Regions from separate parts of the Streptomyces sp. NPDC041135 genome, predicted to be linked through region 1. Evidence: riboswitches for the same ligand, from Rfam matches in the RefSeq annotation. Region 1 holds a riboswitch; the other holds the start of a gene.
The links. A riboswitch is a leader RNA that binds a small molecule or an ion and turns the genes downstream of it on or off. The one in region 1 is predicted to bind cobalamin.
Positions count from the first base shown of each region.

Region 1 (7,423 bases):
CAAGATCGCCCCGATGCTGAACATCACCCTGCCCAATGTGGCCAGTCCCCAGCAGGAGTCCTTCGTCACCACCCTGAAGGCGGAGAGCGGCAAGCAGTTCGACACCGACTTCGCCAACATCCTGCGGATGACGCACGGCTCCATCTTCAACTCGATCGCGAAGATCCGCTCCACCACCAAGAACTCCCTGGTGCGGGCGCTCGCCGACCAGGCCAACGACACGGTGCTGGACCACATGACGGTGATGGAGAAGACCGGTCTGGTCGACTTCGACCAGACCATCTTCCAGCAGACCACCCCGCCGAAGCTGCCGTCCTCCGACCTGACCCCGCCGCCCCCGCCGGCCGGCCAGCCCGAGGTGGTGCTCACCCCGCCGCCGACCGAAACCTCCACCCCGCTGGACCTCAGCGGTCTCCTCGGAGGCGGTGCGGGCACCGGCGGCGGCACCAGGAGCACCACGCCCGCGCCCGGCCCCAGCCCCAGCCCAACCGTGGGCTGAGGCCGACCGGCCGGCCGGGGGCCCAAGCGGTGGTCAGGACAGCCAGACGGTCGTGTCCGGCGGCAGCGCTCCGCCCTCGGGCAGCGGGGCGCTGCTCAGCAGCACCTCGCCCGGCGGCAGCTCGACCGGCGCGCCGGAGAGGTTGGTGACGCACCGCCAGCCGTCCGAACGGCTGAAGTGCAGCACCCCGTCGGGGGCACCGGCCGCCCAGGTCAGCGACTCGCCCTCGAGCAGCTTGCGGCGCAGCCGCAGGGCCGCCCGGTACAGCTCCAGGGTGGAGCCCTCGGTGCCGTCCTGGGCATCGACGGCGTACGCCGCGAAGGACGGCGGCTGCGGCAGCCAGGAACCCCGCTCCCCGAAGCCGTAGGACGGGCCGGTCGTCGTCCACGGCAGGGGCACCCGGCAGCCGTCGCGGCCCTTGCGCACGTGCCCGGTCTGTTCCCAGATCGGGTCCTGGAGCACCTGGGTGGGCAGGTCGGCGACCTCCGGCAGGCCGAGTTCCTCGCCCTGGTAGACGTACGCCGAGCCGGGCAGCGCCAGCATCAGCAGGGTCGCCGCGCGCGCCCGGCGCAGGCCCGCCTCCGCGTCGACGGCCGGGGCCCGGCCGCCGGACAGCAGCCAGGCGTTGTCGTCGGTGCCGGGCGGCAGCATCAGCCGGGAGGCGTGCCGTACGACGTCGTGGTTGGACAGCACCCAGGTGGCGGAGGCGCCGGCCGCGTGGGCGGTGGCGAGGGAGTCGGTGATGACCTGGCGCAGCTCGTCCGCGTCCCAGCCGGTCTGGAGGTACTCGAAGTTGAAGGCCTGGTCCAGTTCGTCCGGGCGGGCGTACAGGGCCCGGCGGGCTCCCGGCACCCAGGCCTCGGCGACGGCGGTGCGCGGCGGTGAGTAGGCGTCGAGGATCTTGCGCCAGTCGCGGTAGATCTCGTGGACCTCGTCGCGGTCCCAGTAGGGGTGGCTGCCGGGCGCCACCCGCAGCAGCGCCTCCTCGCCGGTCGCGCCGAGGCCGCCGACGTCCCGCAGCGGTTCGGTGAGGTCCTTGGCCAGGCCGTGGGCGACGTCGATGCGGAAGCCGTCCACGCCCCGGTCGGACCAGAAGCGCAGGGTGGTGCGGAAGTCGGCGCGGACCTCCTCGTTGTCCCAGTTGAGGTCGGGCTGCTCGGCGGCGAAGAGGTGCAGGTACCACTGGCCGTCCGGGACCCGCTGCCAGGCGCTGCCGCCGAAGACGGACTGCCAGTCGGTGGGCGGCAGTTCGCCGCGCGAGCCGCGGCCGGCGCGGAAGACGTAGCGCTCACGGGCCGGTGAGCCGGGGGCCGCGCGCAGCGCCTCCTGAAACCAGGGGTGCAGGTGGGAGGTGTGGTTGGGGACGATGTCGACGATGACCTTCAGACCCAGCCGGTGCGCCTCGGCGGCCATGGCGTCGAAGTCGTCCAGCGTGCCGAGGCGGGCGTCGACGTCACGGTGGTCGGCGACGTCGTAGCCGCCGTCGGCGAGTTCGGAGGGGTAGAACGGGCTCAGCCACAGGGCGTCGACCCCGAGGGCGGCGAGGTGGCCGAGGCGGCGGGTGATGCCCTTGAGGTCGCCGAGTCCGTCGCCGTCGGCGTCGGCGAAGCTGCGGGGGTAGATCTGGTAGATGACGGCCTGGCGCCACCAGTCGGGGTTCCTGGACGAGAGGTCTGCCACGCGGGTTCCCTTCGAGAGAGCGACAGTAGTGACTCTGTCCACATTGCCCGGAAAGGGAACCTTCGAGTGGTGCCGACTGGTGCGGACCGATGCGGAGCGGAACGTTCCCTGTGTGCTGACATGGTGACGACTCTTCGAAGTCTCCTTGCGTTTCCGCAGGTTGACAGGTATCGCCGGGGCGCATGACCATGACCGGAGCCTGTGGCTGATGTGGCCGATGTGACCAATGAGCCCAGCGCTCCGCCATGTCTTCTGAGCCTTCCTAGCCTTCCTCGGCTCTCCCGCGCTCTGCCGCGCTCCGCCGCGCTCCGCGTGAGCTGCTGAGCTTCTGTTTCTAGATGGGATGCCCATGTCCATAGCCAGACCTGTCACCGCGCGCCGCCTGCTGGGGGCCGGCGCCGCCTCCCTCGCCCTCTGCGCCGCCTCCGTCGCCGGCGCCTCCGGCGCCTGGGCCCACGGCACGCCCGGCGGTGAGGGCTGGAAGGCCGGCGGCACCTACAAGCCGGGCACGGGTGCGGGCACGGAGACGGGCACCGACCGCTGCCAGTTCTCCCTGGACGGCACCAGCTTCTTCGACTCGGTGAAGGTCGACGACCAGAGCCTGCGGCCCTCCGCGGACGGCAAGGTGCACATCACCGTGCGCGCCGCCGGTGACGCGGCCACCTGCACCGCCTCCCTCGCCTCCTACCTCGCCCACGGCTCCTCCTTCGCCACCTCCGGCGAGCAGGTGTTCGTGGACTTCGACACCGTGACGGTCAAGCCGGGCGCGACCGACACCCTCGACATCGCGGTGCCGGACGCGGGCTGCTTCGCGCAGATCGACCTCTACCGCGGCGCGGTGAGGTTCGACGGCAAGACGGACGCCGGTGACGGTTTCGAGCACGGCGACCTGCCGGCCGGCCCGGACCACGCGGTCATCAAGGACAAGCTGATCGCGGCCTGGAACGGCGGCACCAAGGACTGCACGGCCGCCGAGTCGCAGTCCCCGACGCCGGCGCCGGCGCCGAGCGACTCCGCGTCCGGCTCCGCCACCCCGTCCGCCCCGGCGACGCAGAGCACCACCCCGGCACCCACCACCACCGAGTCCGGCGCCGCCTCAGCGACCCCGACCGCGGCCCCGGCCACCTCGGAGTCCGGCGCGGCCCCGGCCACCGGCGGCGACGACGGTGACCTCGCCGAGACCGGCGGCGGCGGCGACACCGGCGTCATCGCCGGCGGCGCGGCGGTCCTGCTGGTGGGCGGCGCCGCGATCGTCATGACCACCCGGCGCCGCCGTACGGCCCAGCGCTGACGACGGACGGGCGGACGGTGAGGCGGTGACACCGGCGGACCGGTGAGTCACCTCGGTGGACCGGGGGGTCACATAGGTGGACCGGTAAGTCACACAGGTGGACCGGTGGGTCAGGCGGTGTCCGCCGCGCAGTGTGCGAGCAGCGCCCGCACGTCCCGGTCGATCACCCGGTACCGCACCACCCGCCCCTCCTTCTCGCCCTCCACGACCCCCGCCGCCCGCAGCAGCCGCAAGGCCTGCGAGACGGCGGGGTCGTTCATTCCGGTGGCGATCGCCAGGTCGGACACCGCCAGCGGACCCGTGCGGTGCAGGGCGAGCAGCAGCGCCAGCCGCTTGGGGTCGGCGAGCAGGGAGAACCGGTCGGACCAGGCGCGCAGATGACCCGGCTCGCCGATCGCGGCGATGGCGTCGCACACCCGGTGGCCGTCGATGGAACGACGGTCCGCGCGGTCGGCAGGCACGAGATGCATGTCCTCATCCTCGCAGGCCTCCCGATTGTGATCTTCCATACCTGCGCACATGTGCAGCTATGCAGGGAACGGCCCTCCCCCCTACGGTGGACGGGCCGTGGTGCTCGGGAAGTCGGTGACGGTCCGTCAAGGACCCATGCCGACGCGGCCCTCGCCACTGTGAAGGGGGAAGTCCCCGTCCCGTCCGGCAGCCGCCGGGCCACTGGCCGGTCGTCCGGCTGGGAAGGCAGGGACGGCGGGCGTACGACCCCCAAGCCAGGAGACCGGCCACGGCAGCTCACGAAGTGATCCACGAGGTGCTGGAGCGTGACCGTATGACCGACCCTGCCGTTTTCCGCTGGCGCCGTGAGGACACCGTCCGCACGGCGGGCCTGCTGGCCGCCATCGCCGCCCTGCACGTCGCCGCCTTCGGCATCCTGTTCCTGCTCGTCGCCCCCGGCCACTACCGGGTCGGCAGCGAGACGTTCGGCATCGGGCTCGGTGTCACCGCCTACACGCTCGGCATGCGGCACGCCTTCGACGCCGACCACATCGCCGCGATCGACAACACCACCCGCAAGCTGATGGCCGACGGCAAGCGGCCGGTCTCGGTCGGCTTCTGGTTCGCGCTCGGCCACTCCAGCGTGGTCGTGCTCCTCGCCTCGCTGATCGCGGGCGGCACACAGCTCGCCGGCCGGATCACCAGCGAGGACTCCACCACCCACCAGGTGCTCGGCTTCCTGGGCACGACCGTCTCCGGCACCTTCCTCTACCTCATCGCCGTCCTCAACGTCGTGGCGCTGGCCGGCATCCTGAGGGTCTTCCGGTCCATGCGGGCGGGGACGTACGACGAACGGGAACTCGAACAGCACCTGGACTCGCGGGGGTTCATGAACCGCGTCCTGGGCCGGCTGACCAAGTCCGTCTCCCGGCCGGGCCAGATGTACCCGCTGGGCTTCCTCTTCGGGCTGGGCTTCGACACCGCGACCGAGGTGACCCTGATGGTGATGGCGGGCTCCGGCGCCGCGGCCGGGCTGCCCTGGTACGCGATCCTGTGCCTGCCGCTGCTGTTCGCCGCCGGGATGAGCCTGTTCGACACCCTGGACGGCACCTTCATGAACTTCGCCTACCAGTGGGCGTTCTCCAACCCCGTCCGCAAGGTCTTCTACAACCTCACCATCACCGGGCTGTCCATCGCCGTCGCCCTCTTCATCGGCACCATCGAGCTGGTCGGCGTCCTGCACGACAAGCTCGACCTGAGCGACGCCGTCACCGGCTGGATAGCCGGCCTGAACCTGGACAGCGTGGGATACGTCATCGTGGCCCTGTTCGTGGTGGTGTGGGCGGCGGCCATCGGCTACTGGAAGGTGGCCAAGGTCGAACAGCGCTGGACGGTACGGGCGGCGGAGGCCGACTAGGGTCGCTCGTGCGGATCAGGCCGGACGGGCCGTCCGCAGCCCGCCTGCGGCTCAGCGCGTGACCGTCTCCAGGTAGAGCCGGACGTAACGGTCCGCGTCGACCTCCAGCGCCACGTCCACCAGCGGCCGGGCGCGGGCCCCGCCGTGGATCTCGGACTCGCCGGGGCGGGGCCGGAGGTCGACGATCGTCTGGCCCCGGGCCGGTCCCGGCGCCAGGCAGACCTCGACGGGCAGCGGCCGGGTGACCAGCCCCGCGGGGTCGGCCACCGCGCAGACCGCGCCCGCGTCGCCGAGACCGCCCGCCTCCTCGGCCTCGGCCGGGCCGCCCTGGGTGGTCGGCCGGTGCGCGAGCAGGTCGCCGGCCAGCCGGGTGCCGGGGTCGTCGCCGGCCCGCAGCCGGTGGACGTCGGGGCCGGGGACGACGACCCGCATGAAGACGTCGAGGCCGTACATCGTGATCGGCACCCCGGCGGTGAGCAGGATCGCCGCCGCCTCGGGGTCGTGCCAGACGTTGAACTCGGCCACCGGGGTGGCGTTCCCGCCGGCGACCGCACCGCCCATGAACACGATCCGCTCGATGTTGCGGGTCACCTCGGGGTGGGTGCGCAGCAGCAGCGCGATGTTGGTCAGCGGCGCGGTCGGGATCAGGGTGACCGGGCGGGGCGAGGCGAGGATCTCGCGGCGCAGCAGGCTCACCGCGTCCTCGGCCACGGGCGCCCTCAGCGGCGCGGGCAGGCCCAGGTCGCCCATGCCGTCGGAGCCGTGCACGTGCCGGGCGGAGCGGGGCGGTTCGAGCAGCGGCCGCCCGGCGCCCCGGGCCACCGGGACGTCCGGCGCGCCCGCCCGCTCCAGCACGGTCAGGGTGTTGCGGACCACGCCGTCCACGTCGGTGTTCCCGGCCACGCAGGTCACCGCGCGCAGGTCCAGGCCCGGGTGGCGCACGGCGAACAGCAGGGCCAGGGCGTCGTCGACACCGGTGTCGCAGTCGATGATCACGGGGATGGGCTGACCGGTCACGGCGGGCTCCTTCCGTCACGATCGACATTAGGTCGTGTCCGCGAGGTCCCGCCCGACTCGTGCCTCCCGCGGGCTCACCCGGACGGCCCGGAGCGCTGGTGGCCGGGGCGGGCCGGTGGTGCCGTGGGAGCACGCACCGCACCGTCCGTCGGCCCCGGCCCACCGCGCGCCGCCCGTCCGGTCCCGGCACCCCTTGGAGGCTCCCCCATGTCCCTCCCCCCGGCCCGCCTCCTCACCGCCGCCGGTCTCGCGGCGGCCGCGCTGCTCGCCGTACCGGGCTGCACGGGGGCCCCGCGGCCCGCCGCGCGGCAGGCGGCCGCCTCGCCCACCGGCGCGCCGCGCGCCGCGGACCCCGTGGCGGTCCCCGCGCTCACCGCGGACCAGGCGCGGGCCGCGCTGATCACCGACGCCGACCTGGGCGTGCCGTGGACGCCCGCCGACGGGACGGCGACCTGGCGGGACGGGCTGCTGAAGGCGACCACGGCCGTCCCGGACTGCCAGCGCCTGCTGGACGCCCTGTACGCCGACGAACTGCTCGGCGGCCCCTCCGCCGGCCAGGCGGTGACCGTGCTCGACGACGGTGACGACGTGGCCCAGCTGCGCTACCAGGTCTCCGCCCGGCGCCCCGCCGACGTGGACCGCACCCTGGGCTGGCTGCGCACGCTGCCGCGGACCTGCGCGCGATTCACGGCGGCCACCACCGCGGCCGGCACCCAGTACGTGGAGGTCACCGGCGCCGAGCTGCCCGCCCTCGGGGACGCCCGGGGGGCGCTGCGGGTCACCCTGACCAGCGAGGGCGGCGGGAACGACGGCGACACGGCACCGCTCACCCTGACCGTGGACGTGGCCGCCGTCCGACTCGGCGACGACACGATCGTGCTCACCGACGGCGCCCTCGGCACGCCGCCCATGGACGCCCTGCGACTGGCGCTGGAGACCGGCGCCCGGCGGCTGGCCGAGGTCCGCGAACAGGGCCGGGTCCAGGCCTGACGACGCTGACGGCGCAGGCCTGACGGCGGCCCCGGCGCCGCTGCGCCTCAGTCGCGGTCGATCCGCCGGCGGCGGCTGA
Region 1 is NZ_JBVIYZ010000014.1:108,744-116,166, forward strand. Features, by position in the region: gene ACZ6CZ_RS27400 (DUF4142 domain-containing protein) at 1-499, shown strand, start outside; gene ACZ6CZ_RS27405 (glycoside hydrolase family 13 protein) at 533-2,179, opposite strand; gene ACZ6CZ_RS27410 (LAETG motif-containing sortase-dependent surface protein) at 2,529-3,470, shown strand; gene ACZ6CZ_RS27415 (ArsR/SmtB family transcription factor) at 3,581-3,940, opposite strand; cobalamin riboswitch at 4,022-4,226, shown strand; gene nicT (Nickel transporter NicT) at 4,255-5,337, shown strand; gene ACZ6CZ_RS27425 (nucleoside hydrolase) at 5,389-6,354, opposite strand; gene ACZ6CZ_RS27430 (hypothetical protein) at 6,562-7,344, shown strand; gene ACZ6CZ_RS27435 (GAF and ANTAR domain-containing protein) at 7,392-7,423, opposite strand, start outside.

Region 2 (7,423 bases), on a different contig from region 1:
CAGGGCGACCTGGGCAGCGGCCGCTCGATGTACTGCGCCTGCCCGCCGTCCCGGTGCGGCGGTACGACCATCCGCCGGGCGATCTTGTTGGCGACCTCGGGGCCCTGCTCCTTGCGCACGATGTGCAGGCACGCGTCGATCCCGGCGGCGGTGCCCGCCGAGGTGATCACCGGGTCCTCGTCGACGTAGAGCACGTCCGGCTCGACGACCGCCCGGGGGAAGCGCCGGGCCAGCTCGTCGGCGTGCCGCCAGTGCACGGCGCAGCGCCGGCCCTCGAGCAGCCCGGCCGCGCCGAGCAGGAAGACGCCCGAGCAGACGCTGAGCACCCGGGTGCCGCGCCCGGTGGCCCGGCGCAGGGCGTCCAGCAGCGCGGGCGGGTAGGACCGGGCCGCGTAGGAGCTGCCGGCCGGTACGGCGATCAGGTCGGCCTCCTCCAGCCGCTCCAGGCCGAACGGTGTCGACATGCTCAGGCCGGCGACCGGGGTGCTCAGCTGCGGTCCCTCCGCCGACACCACGGCGAAGTCGTACACCGGCAGCCCCTCGTCGCTGCGGTCGATCCCGAAGACCTCGCAGACCACGCCCAGTTCGAAGGGGTGCACGCCGTTCAGCAGGACCGCGGCGACGTTTTTCAGCATGCTGCCAGTGTGCCCCGGAAGTGGCAGTAATTCGAGGGGGTGCGGCAGTACTGCCACTGCCGGTAAGGAGTGTCCGGCGTGAGACTGGTGTGCATGAACGGAAACCAGATCGAAGGCCTGATCGGAATGCTCGCCGTGCTGGGGATCCTGGTCCTCATGACCCTGCCCTCGGTGATCGGCATTGTGCGCGACCGGCGCGTCGACCGGGAGCTGCGGGCGGCGCGTGACGCCGAGGCCGCCCGGACGGACCGGGCGGCCGGGAACCCCGCCCCCGGCGGGCCGGGCAGGCCCGGCGCCGCCACCCGGCCCGCCGCGCCCGCGGCACCCGCCGCGTGCGGCGCGTCCCGCGGTCACCGCGGCCTGACCCGTCCCGTCTGAGACCGGCCGTCGCTCAGAAGTCCTCGTCCAGGTCGACGGTGCCCTCCACCGCCACCTGGTACGCCGAGGGACGCCGCTCGAAGAAGTTGGTCAGCTCCTGGACGCCCTGCAGCTCCATAAAGGAGAAGGGGTTCTCCGAGCCGTACACCGGGGCGAAGCCGAGCCGCGTGAGGCGCTGGTCGGCCACGCACTCCAGGTACTGGCGCATGGAGTCGGTGTTCATGCCCGGGAGGCCGTCACCGCACAGGTCGCGCGCGAACTGCAGCTCGGCCTCGACGGCCTCCCGCAGCATGTCGGTGACCTGCTCCCGCAGGGCGTCGTCGAAGAGGTCCGGCTCCTCCTTGCGGACGGTGTCGACCACGTCGAAGGCGAACGACATGTGCATCGTCTCGTCGCGGAACACCCAGTTGGTGCCGGTCGCCAGGCCGTGCAGCAGACCCCGGCTGCGGAACCAGTAGACGTACGCGAAGGCCCCGTAGAAGAACAGGCCCTCGATGCACGCGGCGAAGCAGATCAGGTTCAGCAGGAAGCGGCGGCGGTCGGAGCGGGTCTCCAGGCGGTCCAGCTTCTCCACCGAGTCCATCCACCGGAAGCAGAACGCCGCCTTCTCCCGGATGGAGGGGATGTTCTCCACGGCCGCGAAGGCGGCGTTGCGGTCCTCCGGGTCGGGCAGGTAGGTGTCCAGCAGCGTCAGGTAGAACTGGACGTGGACGGCCTCCTCGAACAGCTGGCGGCTCAGGTACAGCCGCGCCTCGGGGGAGTTGATGTGCTTGTAGAGCGTCAGCACCAGGTTGTTGGCCACGATCGAGTCGCCCGTCGCGAAGAACGCGACCAGACGGCCGATCAGGTGCTGCTCGGCCGGCGTGAGCTTCGCGAGGTCGGTCACGTCCGAGTGGAGGTCGACCTCCTCCACGGTCCAGGTGTTCTTGATCGCGTCCCGGTAGCGCTCGTAGAAGTCCGGGTAGCGCATGGGGCGCAGGGTGAGCTCGAAGCCCGGGTCGAGCAGTCGGCTGTCACGGTCGGTCGTCACTGGCAGGCCTCGCAGGACTCGGGGTTCTCCAGGGAGCAGGCGACGGCGTCGGGGTCGGCGGCCTGCTGGGCGGGGACGGTGGCCTCGGGCCGGGCCTGGGCGCGGGCGGCGCGCGCGATGCGGGTGGCCGGCCGCGAGCGCAGGTAGTACGTCGTCTTCAGGCCCGACTTCCAGGCGTAGGCGTACATCGAGGAGAGCTTGCCGATGGTCGGCGTCTCCAGGAACAGGTTCAGGGACTGCGCCTGGTCCAGGTACGGGGTGCGGGCGGCGGCCATGTCGATGAGCCCGCGCTGCGGGATCTCCCACGCCGTGCGGTACAGCTCCCTGACGTCCGCCGGGATCCAGGTGAAGCCCTGCACCGAGCCGGCGGAGTCCCGCAGCGCCTCCCGGGTGCGCGCGTCCCAGACGCCGAGCCGCTTCAGGTCCTCCACCAGGTAGGTGTTGACCTGGAGGAACTCGCCGGAGAGGGTCTCGCGCTTGAAGAGGTTCGACACCTGGGGCTCGATGCACTCGTACACGCCCGCGATGGAGGCGATGGTGGCCGTCGGCGCGATGGCCAGCAGCAGCGAGTTGCGCAGGCCGACCGACGCGATCCGCTCGCGCAGCGCCGCCCAGCGCTCCGGCCAGGCCGGCTCGGTCCCGTAGTGGTCGGGGTGCAGCACGCCCCGCGCCGTACGGGTCTTCTGCCAGGCCGGCAGCGGGCCGTTGCGCTCGGCGAGGTCGGCGGACGCCTCGTAGGCGGCGAGCATGATCCGCTCGGCGATCCGCGTCGACAGGGCGCGCGCCCCGGCCGAGTCGAAGGGCAGGCGCAGCTTGAAGAAGACGTCCTGAAGGCCCATGGCGCCCAGGCCCACCGGCCGCCAGCGGGCGTTGGAGCGGCCCGCCTGCTCGGTCGGGTAGAAGTTGATGTCGACGACGCGGTCGAGGAAGGTGACGGCGGTGCGCACGGTGGCGTCCAGCCGCTCCCAGTCGATGTCACCGGCCGCCGCGTCCACGAAGGCGCCGAGGTTGACCGAACCCAGGTTGCAGACCGCGGTCTCCCCGTCGTCCGTGACCTCCAGGATCTCCGTGCAGAGGTTGGAGGAGTGGACGACGTGCCCGGGCTCGGCCGTCTGGTTGGCGGTGCGGTTGGCGGCGTCCTTGAAGGTCATCCAGCCGTTGCCGGTCTGCGCGAGGGTGCGCATCATGCGGCCGTACAGCTCACGCGCGGGCAGCGTTCTGCGCGCCAGGCCCGCGGCCTCCGCGGCGCGGTAGGCGGCGTCGAACTCCTCGCCCCACAGGTCCACCAGCTGCGGCACGTCCGCCGGGGAGAACAGCGACCAGGTGCCGTCGGCGTCGACCCGGCGCATGAACTCGTCCGGGACCCAGTGCGCGAGGTTGAGGTTGTGCGTGCGGCGGGCGTCCTCGCCGGTGTTGTCGCGCAGCTCCAGGAACTCCTCGATGTCGGAGTGCCAGGTCTCCAGGTAGACCGCGGCCGCGCCCTTGCGCCGGCCGCCCTGGTTCACGGCGGCCACCGAGGCGTCCAGGGTCTTCAGGAACGGCACGATGCCGTTGGAGTGCCCGTTGGTGCCCCGGATCAGCGAACCGCGTGAACGGATGCGGGAGTAGGACAGGCCGATGCCGCCGGCGTGCTTGGAGAGCCGGGCGACCTGGTGGTAGCGGTCGTAGATGGAGTCCAGCTCGTCCAGCGGGGAGTCGAGGAGGTAGCAGGACGACATCTGGGGGTGCCGGGTGCCGGAGTTGAACAGGGTGGGGGAGGACGGCAGGTAGTCCAGCCGGCTCATCAGCCGGTAGAGCGCGGCCACTTCGTCGAGCGCCCGCACGGTGTCGTCCTCGGCAAGTCCGGCGGCGACGCGCAGCAGGAAGTGCTGGGGCGTCTCGATCACCTTGCGGGTGATCGGGTGCCGCAGCAGGTAGCGGCTGTGCAGGGTGCGCAGGCCGAAGTAGCCGAAGCGGTCGTCGGCGCCGGTGTCGACGAGCGCGTCGAGGCGGGCCGCGTGCAGGCGGACGAAGGCCGCGGTGCGGTCGGCGATGAGCCCCTCGCGGTGGCCGGTGGCGACCGACGCGGTGAAGGACGTCACGCCCTGGGAGGCGGCCTCGGCGCGGACGGTGAGGGTCAGCAGGCGGGCGGCCAGCCGCGAGTAGGCGGGGTCCTCGGAGATGAGGCCGGCGGCGGCCTCCGTGGCCAGCTCGCGCAGTTCCGCCTCGTCGGCCGCCGCTGACCGCCCCCGCAGCGCGGCGGCGGCGACCCGGCCGGGGTCGGCGTCGGGCAGGTCGGCGGTCAGCTCGGTCAGGGTCCGCAGCAGCGCGGCACCGGGACCGTCGGTCTCCGGCACGCTGACTGAGGCCGGATCTGCTGGCGCGATGGTCACGTGGGGGCTCTCCCTCGCTCGGCACGGGGCCTCGCGGGGCAGGGGATGGCACACGGGCGCAGGCGGCGCCGCGTCCACCTGCCCACTCCACGAGGCCCGGACGTCTCGGCACCCGGACCGGACGGCCGGGCGCGCTGCCGGCAGGTCCTCGGACTGACCAGGCGTGCGGACGCACGCGTGTACACCGTTGCGGGACAGTTCCGGATTCGCACCGGATTCCCCTGCGGCGACAGCGAGCATGAGCATACATCTGGTGCCGGGTTCGGCGAGCACCCCCATATGTTGTGTCGCGCGGTGCCGGAGCGTCATGTCATGACAAACGGGCCGCCGTTGCGCGGTGCGCACGGCGGCCCGTCGGGAACCGTTCAGCGGCGGCCGGTCCGCGGCCGCCGCGTAAGCGGGCGGCCGGCCCGTCCGGGCCCGCTCAGTGGGCGCTGTCCGCGGTCGCCGGCGGCAGCTCCACCTGGACGCCCGGGTCGCCCGCGTCCGCGGTGTAGTCGGCGGGACTGGTCTGGTCGAGGCCCTCGGGGGCCTTGAACGCCCGCAGGGCGAAGGTCAGCACGACGGTGACGGCCACGTTGAGCACGAACGCGGTCAGGCCGATGTAGCCGATCTCCCCGATGCCGGGGATCTCCTTCGCCGAGCCGCCGAAGTGCTTCTGGGTCGGCGAGGCGACACCGTACGCGGCGACCGTGCCGTAGATCATGCCCACCGCCCAGCCCGCGAGCAGCGCCCAGCGGTGGAACCACCGGGTGAACAGGCCGCCGACCAGGGCGGGGAAGGTCTGCAGGATCCAGATGCCGCCGAGCAGCTGGAAGTTGATGGCGACGGTCTTGTCCATGGTCAGCACGAAGACCAGCGCGCCGACCTTCACCAGCAGCGACACGATCTTGGAGACCCGGGTCTCCTCCTTCGCCGTGGCGTCCGGCTTGATGAAGTCCTTGTAGATGTTGCGGGTGAAGAGGTTCGCGGCCGCGATCGACATGATCGCCGCCGGCACCAGCGCGCCGATGCCGATCGCCGCGAAGGCCACGCCCGCGAACCAGTCCGGGAACATGTCCTCGAACAGCTGCGGGATCGCCAGCTGGCCGTTGGTGACCTTCACCCCGGCCGCGATCGCCATGAAGCCCAGCAGCGCCAGCAGGCCGAGCATCAGGGAGTACAGCGGCAGGATCGTGGTGTTGCGGCGGATCACCTCACGGCTGCGCGAGGACAGCGTCGCGGTGATCGAGTGCGGGTACATGAACAGCGCGAGCGCCGAGCCCAGCGCCAGCGTGGCATACGTCCACTGCCCTGCCTCGGCCGGGACCAGGGCGCCGCGCGGCTTCCCGGTCGCCGGGTTGACCTGCGCGAAGGCGTGGCCCGCCTTGGCGAAGACGTCGTCGAAGCCGCCGAGCTTGATCGGGATGTAGATGATCGCCACCGCGATGACGATGTAGATCAGCGCGTCCTTCACGAACGCGATCAGCGCGGGGGCGCGCAGGCCCGAGGAGTAGGTGTAGGCGGCCAGCACGCCGAAGGCGATCAGCAGGGGCAGGTCCTTGACGAACCAGTTGCTGCTCGCGCTGCCGCCGACGCCCATCACGTCCAGCACGGCCTGGATGCCGACGAGCTGGAGCGCGATGTACGGCATGGTCGCGAGGATGCCGGTGACCGCCACCGCGAGCGACAGGCCCTTGGAGCCGAAGCGGCCGCGGACGAAGTCCGAGGTCGTCACGTACCCGTGCTTGTGCGACACCGACCACAGCCGCGGCAGGAAGGTGAAGATCAGCGGGTAGACCAGGATCGTGTACGGCACCGCGAAGAAGCCGGAGGCGCCCGCCGCGTAGATCGCCGCGGGAACGGCGACGAAGGTGTACGCCGTGTACAGGTCGCCGCCGAGCAGGAACCAGGTGATCCAGGTGCCGAAGGACCGTCCGCCCAGGCCCCATTCGTCGAGCGAGTGCTCGTCGTCGGCCCGGCGCCAGCGCGCGGCCAGGAAGCCCAGGACCGTGACGGCCAGGAAGAAGAAGATGAAGACGCCGAGCGCGACGCCGTTCACGCCGTCCTTCACCGCGACGCACCTCCCCGGACCGCGTCGCGGGAGCGCTGGTCACGGCGCCACAGCTGGTGCGCGGTGACGGTCAGCGCGGTGGAGACGAGCACCCACAGCATCTGGTACCAGTAGAAGAACGGGATGCCGATGAACGCCGGGTCGGTCTTCGCGTAGGAGCCCACCCACAGCATCGCCGCGAACGGCGCGGCGAGACAGAGGGCGATGACCACGCGGACCGGTGTGACCACCGGTTGTCTCACTTCAGGCGCATCTGACATGACACACGCTCCGTCCCCTCGACGACCACCTGTGCGGTGCGCAGGTGTTGATCACCTGTTGTAATGCGCAGGCAATCTAGGTGACGGTGTCGAGACAGCGGAAGCCCTCGTCCGTATATCGGTCCCGTAATTCAGCCCCGGACGGTACGCGCGGACGGTATGCGCGGACGTGGTCCGAACGAGAGGTCCTAGTCCTGGGGGCGCTTGAGGCGCGCCACGAACTTGTACCGGTCGCCCCGGTACACCGAGCGCACCCACTCCACGGGCCGGCCCTGCTGGTCCACGGAGTGCCGGGAGAGCATCAGCATCGGCAGGCCGACGTCGGTGCCGAGCAGGCCGGCCTCGCGCGGGGTGGCCAGCGAGGTCTCGATGGTCTCCTCGGCCTCGGCGAGATGGACGTCGTAGACCTCGGCGAGGGCGGTGTAGAGGGAGGTGTACTTCACCAGCGACCGCCGCAGGGCCGGGAAGCGCTTGGCCGACAGGTGGGTGGTCTCGATCGCCATGGGCTCGGCGTTGGCCATGCGCAGCCGCTCGATGCGCAGCACGCGTCCGCCGGCCGTGATGTCGAGCAGGCCGGCGAGCCGGTCGTCGGCGGTGATGTACCCGATGTCCAGCAGCTGGGAGGTCGGCTCCAGGCCCTGGGCGCGCATGTCCTCGGTGTAGGAGGTCAGTTGCAGCGCCTGGGACACCTTGGG
Region 2 is NZ_JBVIYZ010000011.1:195,333-202,755, reverse strand. Features, by position in the region: gene ACZ6CZ_RS24990 (GlxA family transcriptional regulator) at 1-635, opposite strand, end outside; gene ACZ6CZ_RS24985 (hypothetical protein) at 729-1,013, shown strand; gene ACZ6CZ_RS24980 (ribonucleotide-diphosphate reductase subunit beta) at 1,027-1,983, opposite strand; gene ACZ6CZ_RS24975 (ribonucleoside-diphosphate reductase subunit alpha) at 2,040-4,415, opposite strand; cobalamin riboswitch at 4,538-4,661, opposite strand; gene mctP (monocarboxylate uptake permease MctP) at 4,840-6,468, opposite strand; gene ACZ6CZ_RS24965 (DUF3311 domain-containing protein) at 6,465-6,728, opposite strand; gene ACZ6CZ_RS24960 (GntR family transcriptional regulator) at 6,917-7,423, opposite strand, start outside.
Region 2: it holds a riboswitch for cobalamin, as region 1 does, so the genes downstream of both, ACZ6CZ_RS24975 (ribonucleoside-diphosphate reductase subunit alpha) here and nicT (Nickel transporter NicT) in region 1, are expected to answer to the same signal.